Regions from separate parts of the Herminiimonas arsenitoxidans genome, predicted to be linked through region 1. Evidence: predicted binding sites of a transcription regulator. Region 1 holds the regulator's gene; the other holds the start of a gene.

The links. The regulator NrdR, encoded in region 1, represses ribonucleotide reductase genes. The targets are predictions, from matches to a motif close to CACNANATNTNGTG.
Region 2: the regulator NrdR is predicted to act here: its motif matches at 4,078-4,091, upstream of BQ6873_RS15040 (ribonucleoside-diphosphate reductase subunit alpha).

What each region holds. Positions count from the first base shown of each region.
Region 1 is NZ_LT671418.1:3,635,329-3,642,247, forward strand. Features, by position in the region: gene BQ6873_RS17205 (Bug family tripartite tricarboxylate transporter substrate binding protein) at 60-1,037, shown strand; gene BQ6873_RS17210 (arsinothricin resistance N-acetyltransferase ArsN1 family B) at 1,241-1,732, shown strand; gene xth (exodeoxyribonuclease III) at 1,793-2,557, opposite strand; ZMP/ZTP riboswitch at 2,761-2,883, shown strand; gene glyA (serine hydroxymethyltransferase) at 3,062-4,306, shown strand; gene nrdR (transcriptional regulator NrdR) at 4,511-4,981, shown strand; gene BQ6873_RS17230 (VOC family protein) at 4,998-5,390, shown strand; gene BQ6873_RS17235 (DUF1801 domain-containing protein) at 5,398-5,754, shown strand; gene pilV (type IV pilus modification protein PilV) at 6,050-6,637, shown strand; gene BQ6873_RS17245 (PilW family protein) at 6,676-6,919, shown strand, end outside.
Region 2 is NZ_LT671418.1:3,161,133-3,168,051, reverse strand. Features, by position in the region: gene BQ6873_RS15045 (ribonucleotide-diphosphate reductase subunit beta) at 1-788, opposite strand, end outside; gene BQ6873_RS15040 (ribonucleoside-diphosphate reductase subunit alpha) at 940-3,834, opposite strand; gene ampD (1,6-anhydro-N-acetylmuramyl-L-alanine amidase AmpD) at 4,208-4,846, opposite strand; gene BQ6873_RS15030 (sigma-54-dependent transcriptional regulator) at 4,833-6,257, opposite strand; gene BQ6873_RS15025 (sensor histidine kinase) at 6,287-6,919, opposite strand, start outside.

The sequences.
Region 1 (6,919 bases):
GGTATGCCGACAAGATCACAATCTCTGAAGCGTAGTTTAATTTTTATAAGGATTGAAGAATGAGACAAATATCCCGCGGCAGCAAATTACTTCTTTGCGCATTCGCAGCAGCAAGTTTTTCTGCAAGCGCTCTGGCCCAAAGCTGGCCGAACTCGACAGTAACCGTTGTCGTTCCATGGCCACCAGGTGGTCCATCCGATATCGCTGCACGTCCTGTTGCTAAACGTTTGACCGAAGATCTCGGCCATCCTTTTGTTATTGATAATCGCGGCGGTGGCGGCGGTAACATCGGTAGCGCGGCAGTTGCACGTGCTCCAGCAGATGGCAACACTTTGCTGATTACTTCCAGCGCACCGATTGTGATCAATCCTAGCCTGTACAAAAAAATGACTTTCGATCCGAGCAAAGATTTGGTGCCTATCACCAATCTGTTGCGCGTACCGTTGGTACTGGTTGCGAACCCTAACGTTCCAGCCAAGGACTTGAAAGAACTGATCGCTTACATCAAGACTCAGCCACAGTTCTCCTACGCATCTGCTGGTTCAGGTACACCACAGCACATGACTGGTGAATTGTTCAAGAGCGTGACCAAGCTGGATATCACACACGTTCCTTACAAAGGTTCAGCTCCTGCGATTTCCGATTTGCTGGGCGGTCATGTACCTGTGATGTTTGACAGCATGATTGCGATCATGCCGCACATCAAGAGCGGCAAGGTAAAAGCGATTGCAGTATCGGGCGCACAACGTTCACCACAATTGCCTGACGTGCCAACTTTTGCTGAAGCTGGTTACCCAGCAGTAGTTTCCTATGCTTGGTACGGTTTCTTCGCACCAGCAGGCACACCAAAAGCAATCGTCAACAAGATCAATGCTGAAACTCTGAAAATCATGAAAGAGCCAGCATTCAAAAAAATCTTGGCTGATACCGGCTCTGACTATGTTGGCGATACCCCAGAAAACTTCGCTGCCTTCGTAAAAGAAGAGTCAGTGAAATGGGCGAAAGTCGTGAAAGAAAGTGGCGCGACTGTAGACTGATGTTGATCTTCGGTCTTGCCATGGGCGAGATTGAATGATGATCTAGTCGTGGACGTATCGCGACATATTGAAATGCCCCGTGTTGTACAGCGGGGCATTTTTACATTCAGATGGTGCTTCGCGTCTTTGTCAGCACGGAAAATAAAAAAGCGCCGATTTGGTTACACTACATATTCTCTATTTATTCTTTGCGAAGTTTCATCATGTCCGATTCAATTCGTTTGGCGACTGCACAAGATGCCGCTGCTATTTGCCAGATCTACAATCCTTACATCCTCAATACGGTCATTAGCTTTGAAACGGAAGCCGTCAGTGTCGAAGAGATGGCGCAGCGCATAGAAGACGTTTCAGCGGAATTTCCATGGCTGGTATATGAAGAGCAGGGACGCATACTCGGTTACGCCTATGCGGGTAAATGGAGAATCAGAAAGGCTTATCAGCATTCGGTAGAAAGCTCGGTCTATATTGCGGAAGACAGCGGCGGCAAAGGAATCGGTACCTTGTTGTACCAAAGATTGATTGCTGAATTATCCAAGCAGTCGATACACGCCGTATTCGGAGGCATAGCATTGCCCAATCCTGGCAGCGTTGCCTTGCATGAAAAACTGGGCTTTGTGAAGGTCGGACATTTGCCGGAGGTCGGCAGAAAGTTCGATCAATGGGTAGATGTCGGTTACTGGCAACTTATTCTGTAAATCCCCACCATAAAAAATAAAGGCCGCAAAAGCGGCCTGTCAGAACTGTTTAAACGCTGCTTAATCCAGCGTTGCAATCACCGGTGTGTGATCGGATGGCTGCTCCCATTTACGCGGCACCTTGTCGATCACACAGGCAGTACACCGCTTTGCCAATGACGGCGACAACAGGATGTGATCGATGCGCATGCCGCGATTCAGGCGGAAGCCCATTTGGCGATAATCCCACCAGCTAAACAATTTTTCCGGCTGTTCAAACATGCGGAATGCATCGGTGAATCCCATCTCTTGCAATCGGACGAAAGCAGCACGTTCCGGCTCCGACACCAGTATCTGACCTACCCATGCCGCCGGATCGTGTACGTCGCGATCTTCCGGTGCGATGTTGTAGTCACCCAGCAAGGCCAGGTTTTCATGCTGCTTTTGTTCTTGCGCCAGCCATTCGTGCAGGGCACTCAACCACTTCAATTTGTATTGATACTTATCCGATTCCGGCGATTGACCGTTCGGGATGTAGGCGCACACGATGCGGATACCTTCGATGGTGCCGGCGATGATGCGCTGCTGTTCATCTTCAAACAGGGGATTGTTTTTGACGACATCTGTAATCGGGTGACGTGACAGGATGGCGACGCCGTTATAGGTTTTTTGGCCGCTGAAGACGACGTGATAGCCGGCGGCTTCGATTTCCGCAGCAGGGAATTTCTCATCGACAGTTTTTGTTTCTTGCAGACAGAGCACATCGACTGGATTGTCGGTCAGCCATTGCAACACTTGCGGCAGGCGGACTTTGAGGGAATTAACGTTCCAGGTAGCTATTTTCATGTTTTGTTGCAATCCATTCGTGATGCGGGTTTGTGGCGTGAGCGAGAGGATAGTTTTGTTATCCAGTTTTTCGCTTTTGATGCGGGATTGTATCAGTCGTACCGCGGTAGGCGGCGCGGCGCGATATTGTCATTTATTTATCTTGGTCTGTGAGGCATGCTGCTTGCCCAAAACAGACGCTTGCCGTAAAATCTACGCACCATTTCGTCTCACGTGACTGGCGAATCCGGCCGATTTTCTCCGCTTTTATGGGTAAATCAGGTCGTAAGGTGGGTCTATCCACCGTGAAGCGTGAGATTTCATTGCCGTGCGCCTGGGTAGCCCGAATGGAGAGTACGACTGAGGCTGCCTGCGCGTTCACATTTTGGCACCCTCATTCGATCCCAGGTTGTTGTTTTGCTTTGTATAGGCATGTCTTTACAGTTCGTTCGATTCTGTTTTGGCGTGCTGTTGTGCATTGGATTATGGCTTCCTGCCCATTTTTTTGAACGATTGGAGTGATTCATGTTTTCAAAAGACCAGACCCTGGCAAAAACAGATGCAGAATTGTGGTCGGCCATCCAGAAGGAAAATAACCGTCAGCAAGAACATATCGAGCTGATCGCATCCGAGAACTACACATCGCCTGCGGTGATGGAAGCGCAAGGTACGCAACTGACCAACAAGTACGCCGAAGGTTATCCAGGCAAGCGTTACTACGGTGGTTGTGAATTTGTCGATATCGTTGAACAATTGGCGATCGATCGCTTGAAAAAATTGTTTGGCGCAGATGCTGCCAACGTACAGCCGAACTCCGGTTCGCAAGCTAACCAAGGCGTGTTCCTGGCTGTATTGAAACCAGGCGACACTATCATGGGTATGTCGTTGGCAGAAGGTGGTCACTTGACGCACGGCATGGCATTGAACATGTCCGGCAAGTGGTTCAACGTTGTCTCCTACGGTTTGAACGAAAAAGAAGAAATCGACTACGACGCGATGGAACGTCTGGCACGTGAACACAAGCCTAAGCTGATCATCGCTGGTGCATCGGCTTACGCATTGCGCATCGACTTCGAACGCTTCGCTAAAATCGCAAAAGAGATCGGTGCCTACTTCATGGTCGACATGGCGCACTACGCCGGTCTGATCGCTGCTGGCGAATATCCGAATCCAGTGCCATACGCAGATTTCGTCACATCGACCACGCATAAATCCTTGCGCGGCCCACGCGGCGGCTTCATTCTGATGAAGGCTGAACACGAAAAAATCATCAACTCGGCGATTTTCCCAGGCTTGCAAGGCGGCCCATTGATGCACGTGATCGCTGGTAAAGCAGTTGCGTTCAAAGAAGCGCTGGAGCCTGAATTCAAGGCGTATCAACAGCAAGTCGTGAAGAATGCGGACGCATTGGCCAAAGCACTGATCGCACGTGGTCTGCGCATCGTTTCCAGCCGTACCGAATCGCACGTGATGCTGGTTGATCTGCGCGCGAAGAAAATCACCGGTAAAGATGCAGAGGCCTTGCTCGGTTCCGCACACATCACTTGCAACAAGAACGCGATCCCTAACGATCCAGAAAAACCATTTGTCACTTCCGGTATCCGCCTCGGCAGCCCGGCGATGACCACACGTGGTTTCAAGGAAGCGGAAGCAACCAAGGTCGGCAATCTGATCGCCGACGTATTGGATAATCCAAACGATGCAGCAACCATCGAACGCGTGAAAGCAGAAGTCAAAAAATTGACCGCAGCCTTTCCAGTCTACGGTTGATCGTTTGATTTAAAGTTTGTTGTAGTTGAAAAGTGCTCTTCATTGAAGTGAAGGGCGCAGCAAAATGGCCTTGTCAGAGTAATTTACTCAGACAAGGCCATTTTGGGATGTTGGCTTAGGTAACATTGGTATTTGCTTTGCATCATTTTGCAGGTGAACATATTTGTTTCGCTGACGTAACGATTCATAAGGCCACGCACCGCGATGAAATGTCCTTTTTGCCAGCATGACGATACCCAGGTTCTCGATACACGCGTTTCGGAAGAGGGCGACAGCATACGTCGTCGTCGTCGCTGCGTGAATTGCGATAAGCGTTTTACGACTTACGAGCGCATCGAATTAGCGATGCCGGTGATCGTGAAGAAGAACGGCAGTCGCACCGACTACGATCCCAAGAAGCTGCAAGGTAGCTTGCAACTTGCCTTGCGCAAGCGTCCTGTCTCGGCTGAGGCAGTTGATGCGGCGATTCATCGTATAGAACAAAAGCTGCTTTCCAGCGGCGAACGCGAAGTGCTTTCTGGTCAGATCGGTGAGTTGGTCATGCGCGAGTTGCAACGCCTCGACAAGATTGCCTACATTCGTTTTGCCTCGGTCTATAAGAGTTTTGAAGACGTGGCCGAATTCCAGGACGCGATTGCCGAAGTGGGGCGTGAGCGCAAACCTCCAGCCAAATAACGTTAGCTAACGACGAATGAAATTCGCCTACACCATCATTTATGTTCCGGATGTAGCTGCATCCTTGCAATTCTTTGAGCAGGCATTCGGATTCTCGCGACGCTTTCTGCATGAGTCCGGCACCTATGGTGAGCTGGAAACCGGCGCGACGACGCTAGCATTCGCATCGCACGACCTCGCTGAGATGAATTATTCAACAGGGCATATTGCTGCCCACACTTCACCCAAACCACTCGGTATTGAAATCGCCTTCACAACAGACGACGTACAAGCCGCGCATGCAAAAGCTTTGTCTATCGGTGCTACAGAACTGTCACCACCGACGGCCAAGCCGTGGGGGCAAATCGTTTCCTACGTGCGTTGTCCTGACGGCTCCTTGGTAGAGCTGTGCACGCCGATTGTCTCTTGATTCATCCATGAGTGACGCCAGAGTCGAGCAACTGCTGAGCGATTTTCGCCTCGTTAATCCGGATCGATACGATTTGGTGCAGGCAGTTCGCAAGACGATTTATGCGACGGTAGCGCATGCTTCAGAGCGTGTGATGTATGGCGGTTTTATGTTCGCAGCGCCGAAAGACTTCTGTGGTGTCTTTGCCTACGCTGAACATGTATCCATCGAGTTTGGACGTGGTTGTGATTTGCAGGATGATTGGCGTGTTCTGGAAGGTAAGGGCAAGTTGCGTCGCCATATCAAGATACATGCTTTGGATGAAATCAAGAGCAAGCATCTTGCTACTTACATCGCGCAAGCATGTACGAATGTGAATGATTAATTCGGCCGCATCGCAGTAAGCTTCATTAAATATCTCGTACTACATCTAGTGCGTATCCAATAGTTTTTCATTGCTTCACTCTTCGAATTCTCAAGCTTGAAAGACTGTGCATCTGCTTGCAGACCACGGTGTATATAGCATTTCACTTTCCACTTAATAAAATTTCCCATATTGATGGGATACGAAAAATACTAAAAAATTGCCACAATAATAATTGTCAAAGAGGCTATTTCTCTTTGAGGAATGCAGTTCACCTTAACTGAGCATCACGCGCATTGGGGAAAGACACTGGATGATGGCATCGACGGAACATGGATTTTCACTGATTGAAGTATTGATCTCGGTTTTTGTCTTGGCAGTTGGTGTGATCGGTGCGGCCGGTATGCAACTGACCGCTTTGCGGACGACGCAACAATCTGTATTTCAAACCAAAGCATTGCATCTTGCGACGGAAATGGCAGACAAGATGCGCGCCAATGTCACCCAGATGCAACTTGACGATGCGATCAATCCATATTTGCGCGTCGACTATCAATCATCTTCAATCACAACATCTCATCAATCTACCCATCATTGCTACGGTACCGATACGCATTGTGATGCCGGACAGCTAGCCAGTTTTGATATCGAGCGATGGTTGCGGCGTATCGATAAGGAATTGCCTGGTGGACGCGTACGTATTTGTCGAGATGCCGAGCCATGGAATACGGCAAACCTCCATTTCAATTGGGATTGCGTAGCGGCGAACGGGATGGCATCGATTGCATCATTGGTAATCAAAATCGGTTGGCCGGATAAAAATCATGATGGCAGGTCGACTGGCGAGAGCAGCAAACAATTTACGCCAACTATAGTGCTGACTGTTGCACCGTATGCCAAATGAAGCGGGGGAATTCAACTCGTTGCTTGCAAGTGATTGGCATGTCACGTCAACAAGGATGGACGATCGTTGAGCTAATGATCGCCATGACGCTGGGTTTGTTCATCCTCCTAACGGTAACCGGCTTGCTGTTATCGAGCAAGGCTGCTTACGTCGCGCAGGATCAGAGTGGCCACGTCCAGGAAACGGGGCGCTATGCGATGGAAATTTTATCGCGCGCGATACGCCAATCTGGTTATGAAAACTGGAATAGTGAATGGATGCCTGTTCTTGCTACCGCAGACT
Region 2 (6,919 bases), 470 kb from region 1:
GCAGCACCCATCATCTTGTTTTGACGACCGAGCGCGAGGATCTGTGCGAAGCCGACATAGAAGAACAAGCCTTCCATCAAGCATGCAAACACGATCAGCGAGCGCAGCAAAGTCTGATCGGTTTCAACCGTACCGGTCTTGAACTCAGGATCAGTCAGCACATCAATGAATGGGATCAGGAATTGATCCTTGTCGCGGATCGACTCAACTTCGTTGTACGCATTGAAGATTTCGCCTTCGTCCAGACCGAGCGATTCAACGATGTATTGGTAAGCGTGAGTATGAATTGCTTCTTCAAATGCCTGACGCAACAGGTACTGACGGCACTCTGGTGCCGTGATGTGGCGATAAGTACCAAGCACGATGTTATTGGCAGCCAGCGAATCCGCCGTGACGAAAAAGCCGAGGTTACGCTTGACCAGACGACGCTCGTCATCGGTCAAACCGTTCGGATTTTTCCACAGTTCAATATCGCGCTGCATGTTGATTTCTTGCGGCATCCAGTGGTTTGCGCAACCAGCCAGATATTTATCCCACGCCCATTTGTATTTGAACGGGACTAATTGATTGACGTCGGTTTTACCGTTGATGATGCGCTTGTCGGCCGCATTCATGCGGCGTGTCGGATCAACGCCGTCGGCAGACTTCTCCACCACAACCGGATTCAGTGCGACATCTTGCTGCGCTTGCACACGTTGCGCAGCTGCGTCACGTACTTGTTGCAAGACCGGCTGCAATGCTGGTTGCGCTGGTGCTGCCGGAGTAACTTCTTCATCCCAACTTAGCATGACTTATTTCCTTATTCGTATTCTGCTGATGCTCTTGGCATCGCTACTGCAGCACAAAACCTATAGTGCTTTGGCTACATTCTTTGACTCAAGTTCAATCTCGCATCGCGAAGCGTGTTGATTTTCACTTCGCGATGCTGCTTTTTGCTGCTTATTGGCAGGCTTCGCACTCTTCAAATCCGGCATCACCAGGACGCAACATGCAAGCTGGACCATCCGTCTCTTGTGCCGATACACCGGAAGATGAGCCGCTACCGGAATCTACCGAGTTCAAGGCACCGGTTTTGGAGGTCGATTTCTCAGTGTGCGTTGCACCCATGGTACGCAGGTAGTAAGTGGTTTTCAGGCCACGCAACCATGCCAACTTGTAGGTGTCGTCGAGTTTTTTGCCCGATGCGCCTGCCATGTAGATATTCAGCGATTGCGCTTGATCTATCCATTTTTGACGACGCGATGCGGCTTCTACCAACCACGATGGCTCCACTTCGAATGCTGTTGCATAAATCGCACGCAGATCTTGCGGAATGCGGTCGATCTTCGCCAAGCTGCCGTCGAAGTATTTAAGATCGGAAATCATGACTTCATCCCACAAGCCACGTGCCTTCAGATCGCGTACCAGGTATTCATTGATTTCAGTGAATTCGCCGGACAAGTTCGATTTGACGTACAGATTCTGGTAAGTCGGTTCGATACAAGCCGAAACACCAATAATGTTGGAAATCGTCGCTGTCGGTGCAATCGCTACGCAATTGGAATTACGCATGCCGAATTGCTGAATACGTGCGCGCAATGGCGCCCAATCCAGCGATTCGCTCATATCTGTTTCCAGATAACCGCCACGCTCTTCTGCCAGCAATTTAAGCGAATCCTGCGGCAGGATGCCACGATCCCACAAGGAACCTTTGTACGAACTGTAGCTGCCGCGTTCTTCTGCCAGCTCGGTCGATGCGTAGTAAGCGTAATAGCAGACTGCTTCCATCGATTTATCAGCAAATTGCACTGCATCATTGGAGGCGTATGGAATGCGCATCATGTGCAAGCAATCCTGGAAACCCATGATACCGAGACCGACCGGACGGTGACGCAGGTTGGAGTCACGTGCTTTATCGACTGCGTAGTAATTGATATCAATCACGTTATCGAGCATACGCATCGCGGTGCGGATGGTTTTTTGCAGCTTGACGTGATCCAGCTTGCCGTCTTTCATATGGGCAGGCATGTTGACCGAACCCAAGTTACAGACTGCGATTTCCGATTCGTTGGTATTGAGCGTGATCTCGGTGCACAGATTCGAGCTGTGAACGACACCGACGTGCTGTTGTGGCGAACGGATGTTGCATGGGTCTTTAAATGTGATCCATGGATGGCCAGTTTCAAACAGCATGGACAACATCTTGCGCCACAGATCCAGCGCCTGGATGGTCTTGAACAGCTTCAATTCGCCGCGTGCAGCTTTGGCTTCGTAGCCGGTGTAAGCCGCTTCAAATGCTTTGCCGACTTTGTCATGCAGGTCTGGCGTATCCGATGGCGAGAACAAGGTCCACTCGCCTTTTTCCATGACACGCTTCATGAACAGATCCGGAATCCAGTTCGCAGTATTCATATCGTGCGTACGACGGCGGTCATCGCCGGTGTTTTTACGCAGGTCGAGGAATTCCTCGATATCCATGTGCCAGGTTTCCAAGTAAGCGCAGACTGCGCCTTTGCGTTTGCCGCCCTGGTTAACCGCGACAGCGGTGTCGTTAACTACTTTCAGGAATGGCACCACGCCTTGCGAGCGACCATTTGTACCTTTGATATGTGCACCGAGCGAACGTACTGGCGTCCAGTCGTTACCCAAACCACCTGCGTATTTCGCCAACAATGCGTTTTCCTTGATGGCATCGTAAATGCCAGCCAAGTCATCGCCCACTGTTGTCAAATAGCATGACGACAATTGTGAACGCTGAGTACCGGAATTGAACAGGGTCGGTGTCGAGCTCATGAAGTCGAAGCTCGACAACAGGTTGTAGAACTCGATAGCGCGTTCTTCGCGATTGCTTTCGCTCAGCGCCAAGCCCATTGCAACGCGCATGTAGAACGCTTGCGGCATTTCAATGCGTTGATCGGCAATGTGCAGGAAGTAACGGTCATACAAGGTTTGCAGGCCGAGGTAGCCGAATTGCAGATCGCGTTCCGGCTTCAATGCTTCTGCCAGTCTTTTCAGATCAAATTCGCCCAATTTGGCATCGAGCAGTTCTGCCGCGATACCTTTTTGGATGAATTGCGAAAAATAGACCAGGTACTCTGCCGGTGCAGCAGCTTGCGCTACTTCTCTGCCGAAGACTTCTTTACGTATCGTGTGCATCAGCAAACGTGCTGTCACGGTGCTGTAAGCCGGATCTTTTTCCATCAGCGCACGTGCTGCCAGAATTGCCGACTTGTGCAATTCTTCAACCGGTACGCCGTCATACAGATTCTTGACTGTTTCGCGCAGGATGGCTTCTGCATCGACGTGCTTTTCGAGTCCGATGCAAGCAGCGTTGATCAGATCACGGACTTGATTCATGTCCAGTGGACGACGCTGACCATTTTCGGTGACGTGTAATTGGTTCTCGGATTCAACGGTAGGCTTAGCTGCATGCTGCTGCGCACGCTCTTCCATCCGTTTAAAGCGATACAAGACATAAGCGCGCGCGACATCGTGCTCACCTGAACGCATCAGCGCCAGTTCGACTTGATCCTGAATATCTTCGATGTGGAAAGTACCGCCAGCTGGCTGACGACGCACCAAGGCGTTCACCACGCTGGAAGTCAATTGCTCAACCAATTCACGGACGCGCGCGGATGCCGCACCTTGTCCGCCATTGACAGCCAAAAAGGCCTTGGTCACAGCGATGGAAATTTTCGACGGTTCGAAACCGACAACGGCGCCATTACGGCGCAAGATGCGATAGTCGCCTAAAGCTGCGCTATTCGTGTCAGAGGTCGATGCTGCAACCGCGAGGGGCGCGATATTGCCAATGTCTGTCGACGACTTGGCTAAAGTTTCTTGCGTAGAGTGCATTACGACTCCTTCGATAAGGGTTGTCGGCAATATTGCCGTACTTGTTTTAAGAGAGAAAACCGGTGCTACCGGTTTCGCGAAAATCATTCGTCTGAGCCGCATATATAGTCAACGCATGCTTGCGTTGAACGCTAATACCGACACTATCTATATGACATCTGTTCAGAACTCCCTACTAATATGAATTAACAAATTACTTTGAGGCGTTATAACTGAACAAACTGAAGGTGGGACCGACAAATTCACTACATCTAGTGCGAAAGTTACGATCTGCACTAATTCTAGTGCGCGAAACTCGAGGATGCAATCAATTTTTCAGTAGTTTTCGATATATTTTTTTATATGAATATATGGGATTGCCACGCGGTATTTTTTACATTATGCAGAACGCCAAATCTGCCGATTCAGTGCCCATATTGATCGCTGTACGTTGCAAGGAACGATAGCGTGCTTCGTACTTCTGCCAGTCAAAAAACGGCCCTGGATCGGTCTTGCGACCTGGTGCAATATGCTCATGGCCAGTAACGTTCATTAAAGGATAACTAGCTTTTAATGCAACAGTCAGTGATGCCAGCGCAGCATATTGCCCATCTTCAAATGGTTCAAAGTCTGTGCCTTCCAACTCAATCCCAATCGAAAAATCATTGCAACGCTCCTGCCCGCAAAAGGAAGAAGCGCCAGCATGCCATGCCCGATCATTCGCCGAAACGAATTGCAACACTGTGCCGTCCCGACGAATTAAAAAGTGTGCCGAAACGCGCAAAGGTCGCAACTGATCGAAATAGGGGTCCGCATTGTAATCTAATTGATTCAAAAATAAATCAGAAATATACGAACCGCCAAACTGACCCGGCGGCAAACTGATGTTATGAACAACGACTAATGCAATTTCTGTTCCTTCAGCCCGCACATCGAAATTAGGCGACGGCAGCCGTACAACGTCTGCCGCCCAACCGTCCGCATCGATCTGAAATGGTGATGGTGTGTTCTGCACGGTCTTATTCCGGTGCATTAATATCTAGTCGCTGCATGCGATAACGCAATTGACGGAAGCTGATACCGAGCAGTTCGGCCGCTTGGGTACGATTGAATTGTGTTTTGCTTAATGCACGTCGAATGATTTCGCGTTCGACATCATCCAGATGATCCGGCAATGATTCCGGCAAGTCACGTGCAGAAGAGGTGACGCTTGTTGCCATCTCCGCCACTTTCACATCTGACGGAACCGCGAGAAGTTCTGCTTGCGGAGCAACAGCCACGGCTTTCGCTGCACTTGGCGCCTTCAATACCAGATCAGCAACCTCTATCAAGCCATCATTGGAAAATGCCAATGCACGTTCCAGTATATTTTCCAGTTCGCGCACATTGCCCGGGAAAGAATAATGCTGCAGCGCTTCCAGCACGGCTGGCGTCAATGTGGTTTGCTCGGCACCCAGTCGCGTCAAGATCGTTTTTGCCAGCAAGGCGATATCGTCCAGACGCTCACGTAGCGGTGGCAAATTCAGTTCGATCACATTCAGGCGGTAATACAAATCCTGCCGGAACGTTCCTTTGCCAACGCAATCGTGCAAATTTTGATGCGTCGCACTAATAATACGAACATCAACTGGCTCTTCCACCGTCGCCCCAACCTTGCGCACACGACGTTCCTGTATCGCGCGCAACAATTTGACTTGCATCGCCAGCGGCAGATCCGCCACCTCATCCAGCAACAAAGTGCCACCGTTAGCTGCCTGGAAGAAACCATCTCTATCGTCCACCGCACCGGTAAACGCACCTTTGCGATAGCCGAAAAATTCCGCTTCCATCAAATTTTCCGGGATCGCGCCGCAATTGACTGCGATAAAAGATTTGTCGCTACGTGCACTTTGCGCATGGATATCGCGTGCAGCCAATTCTTTGCCGCTGCCGGATTCCCCGCTGATCGCAACCGGTGCCATGCTGCGTGCCAGACGTGCGATTTGCACGCGCAAGGCATGCATCGCATCCGATTGCCCCATCAAGCGCAAGGAAGTTGGCGCGGCAGTTTTCTCGATTGCTTGATCTGTGCCAGTCTGGCTGATACGCAAAGCCGAACGCACCATCACGCGCAATTGCTCCAGCCCTACTGGTTTGGATAAATAATCAAAGGCACCTGCCTTCAATGCCACAACCGCATTGTCGGCGCTACCGAATGCAGTAATCACGGCAACCGGCGTGTTCTTGTATTGCGCGGTAATTTCCTGCACCAACTCTATGCCCAAGCCATCCGGCAAGCGCATATCGGTCAAGACCAGTGCGTATTCATTCTTGGCAAGATAGTCGCGCGCGACAGTCAGATTCTGGGCGCTATCGATATCCAGGCCCATTTTGACGAGTGTGATTTCCAGCAGCTCACGCAGATCTGCCTCATCATCAACAATCAGGATGCGAGGTGAGGTCATTGCGTGCGGCTTTTACGGTTGATCGACATTTAAACAGCTTCGTTAGTGGCAAAAGTAATCACAAATCGACCGGATGGCGAATTGTGTCCATCATCCGTTCTATATTCATAGTTCAGCATCGCACCATTATTCAGGCACAGTTCGCGCGCCAGATAAAGGCCGAGGCCGGTGCCTTTATTAGAGGTCGTATAAAACGGCTCGAATAAATGGGCGCGGACTGCCGAGCTAATCTGCAATCCATTGTCTTGCACATGCAATTCCAGTCTATGTCCAATGTTGGACACTATATAGATACGGATACTGCCAGGCGCACCACTCGCGTAGCGTAACGCATTTGTCAGCAAGTTCAAGACGATTTCGCGCAAATGCAACGGATCGAAACGGACTTTATACGGCTTCATATCACCGACTTCAATCACGTCTTCCTTGAGTTCATGTGTTTCTCGCAACTCGGCTAAAACATCATCAAACAGCAGTCCAAGACAAAGTGGCTCGTGATACTGATGCGCCTTGCGCGACAGCTTCAAGATGTCTTCAATCATGCGATTCAAGCGCGCCACATTCTCACTGATGATGGTAAGCAAGCGGCGCTGACTTGCCTTCGGCTCGTCTTCTATCAACAGAGAAGTGGCATGACCAATTGCAGACAAAGGATTGCGCAC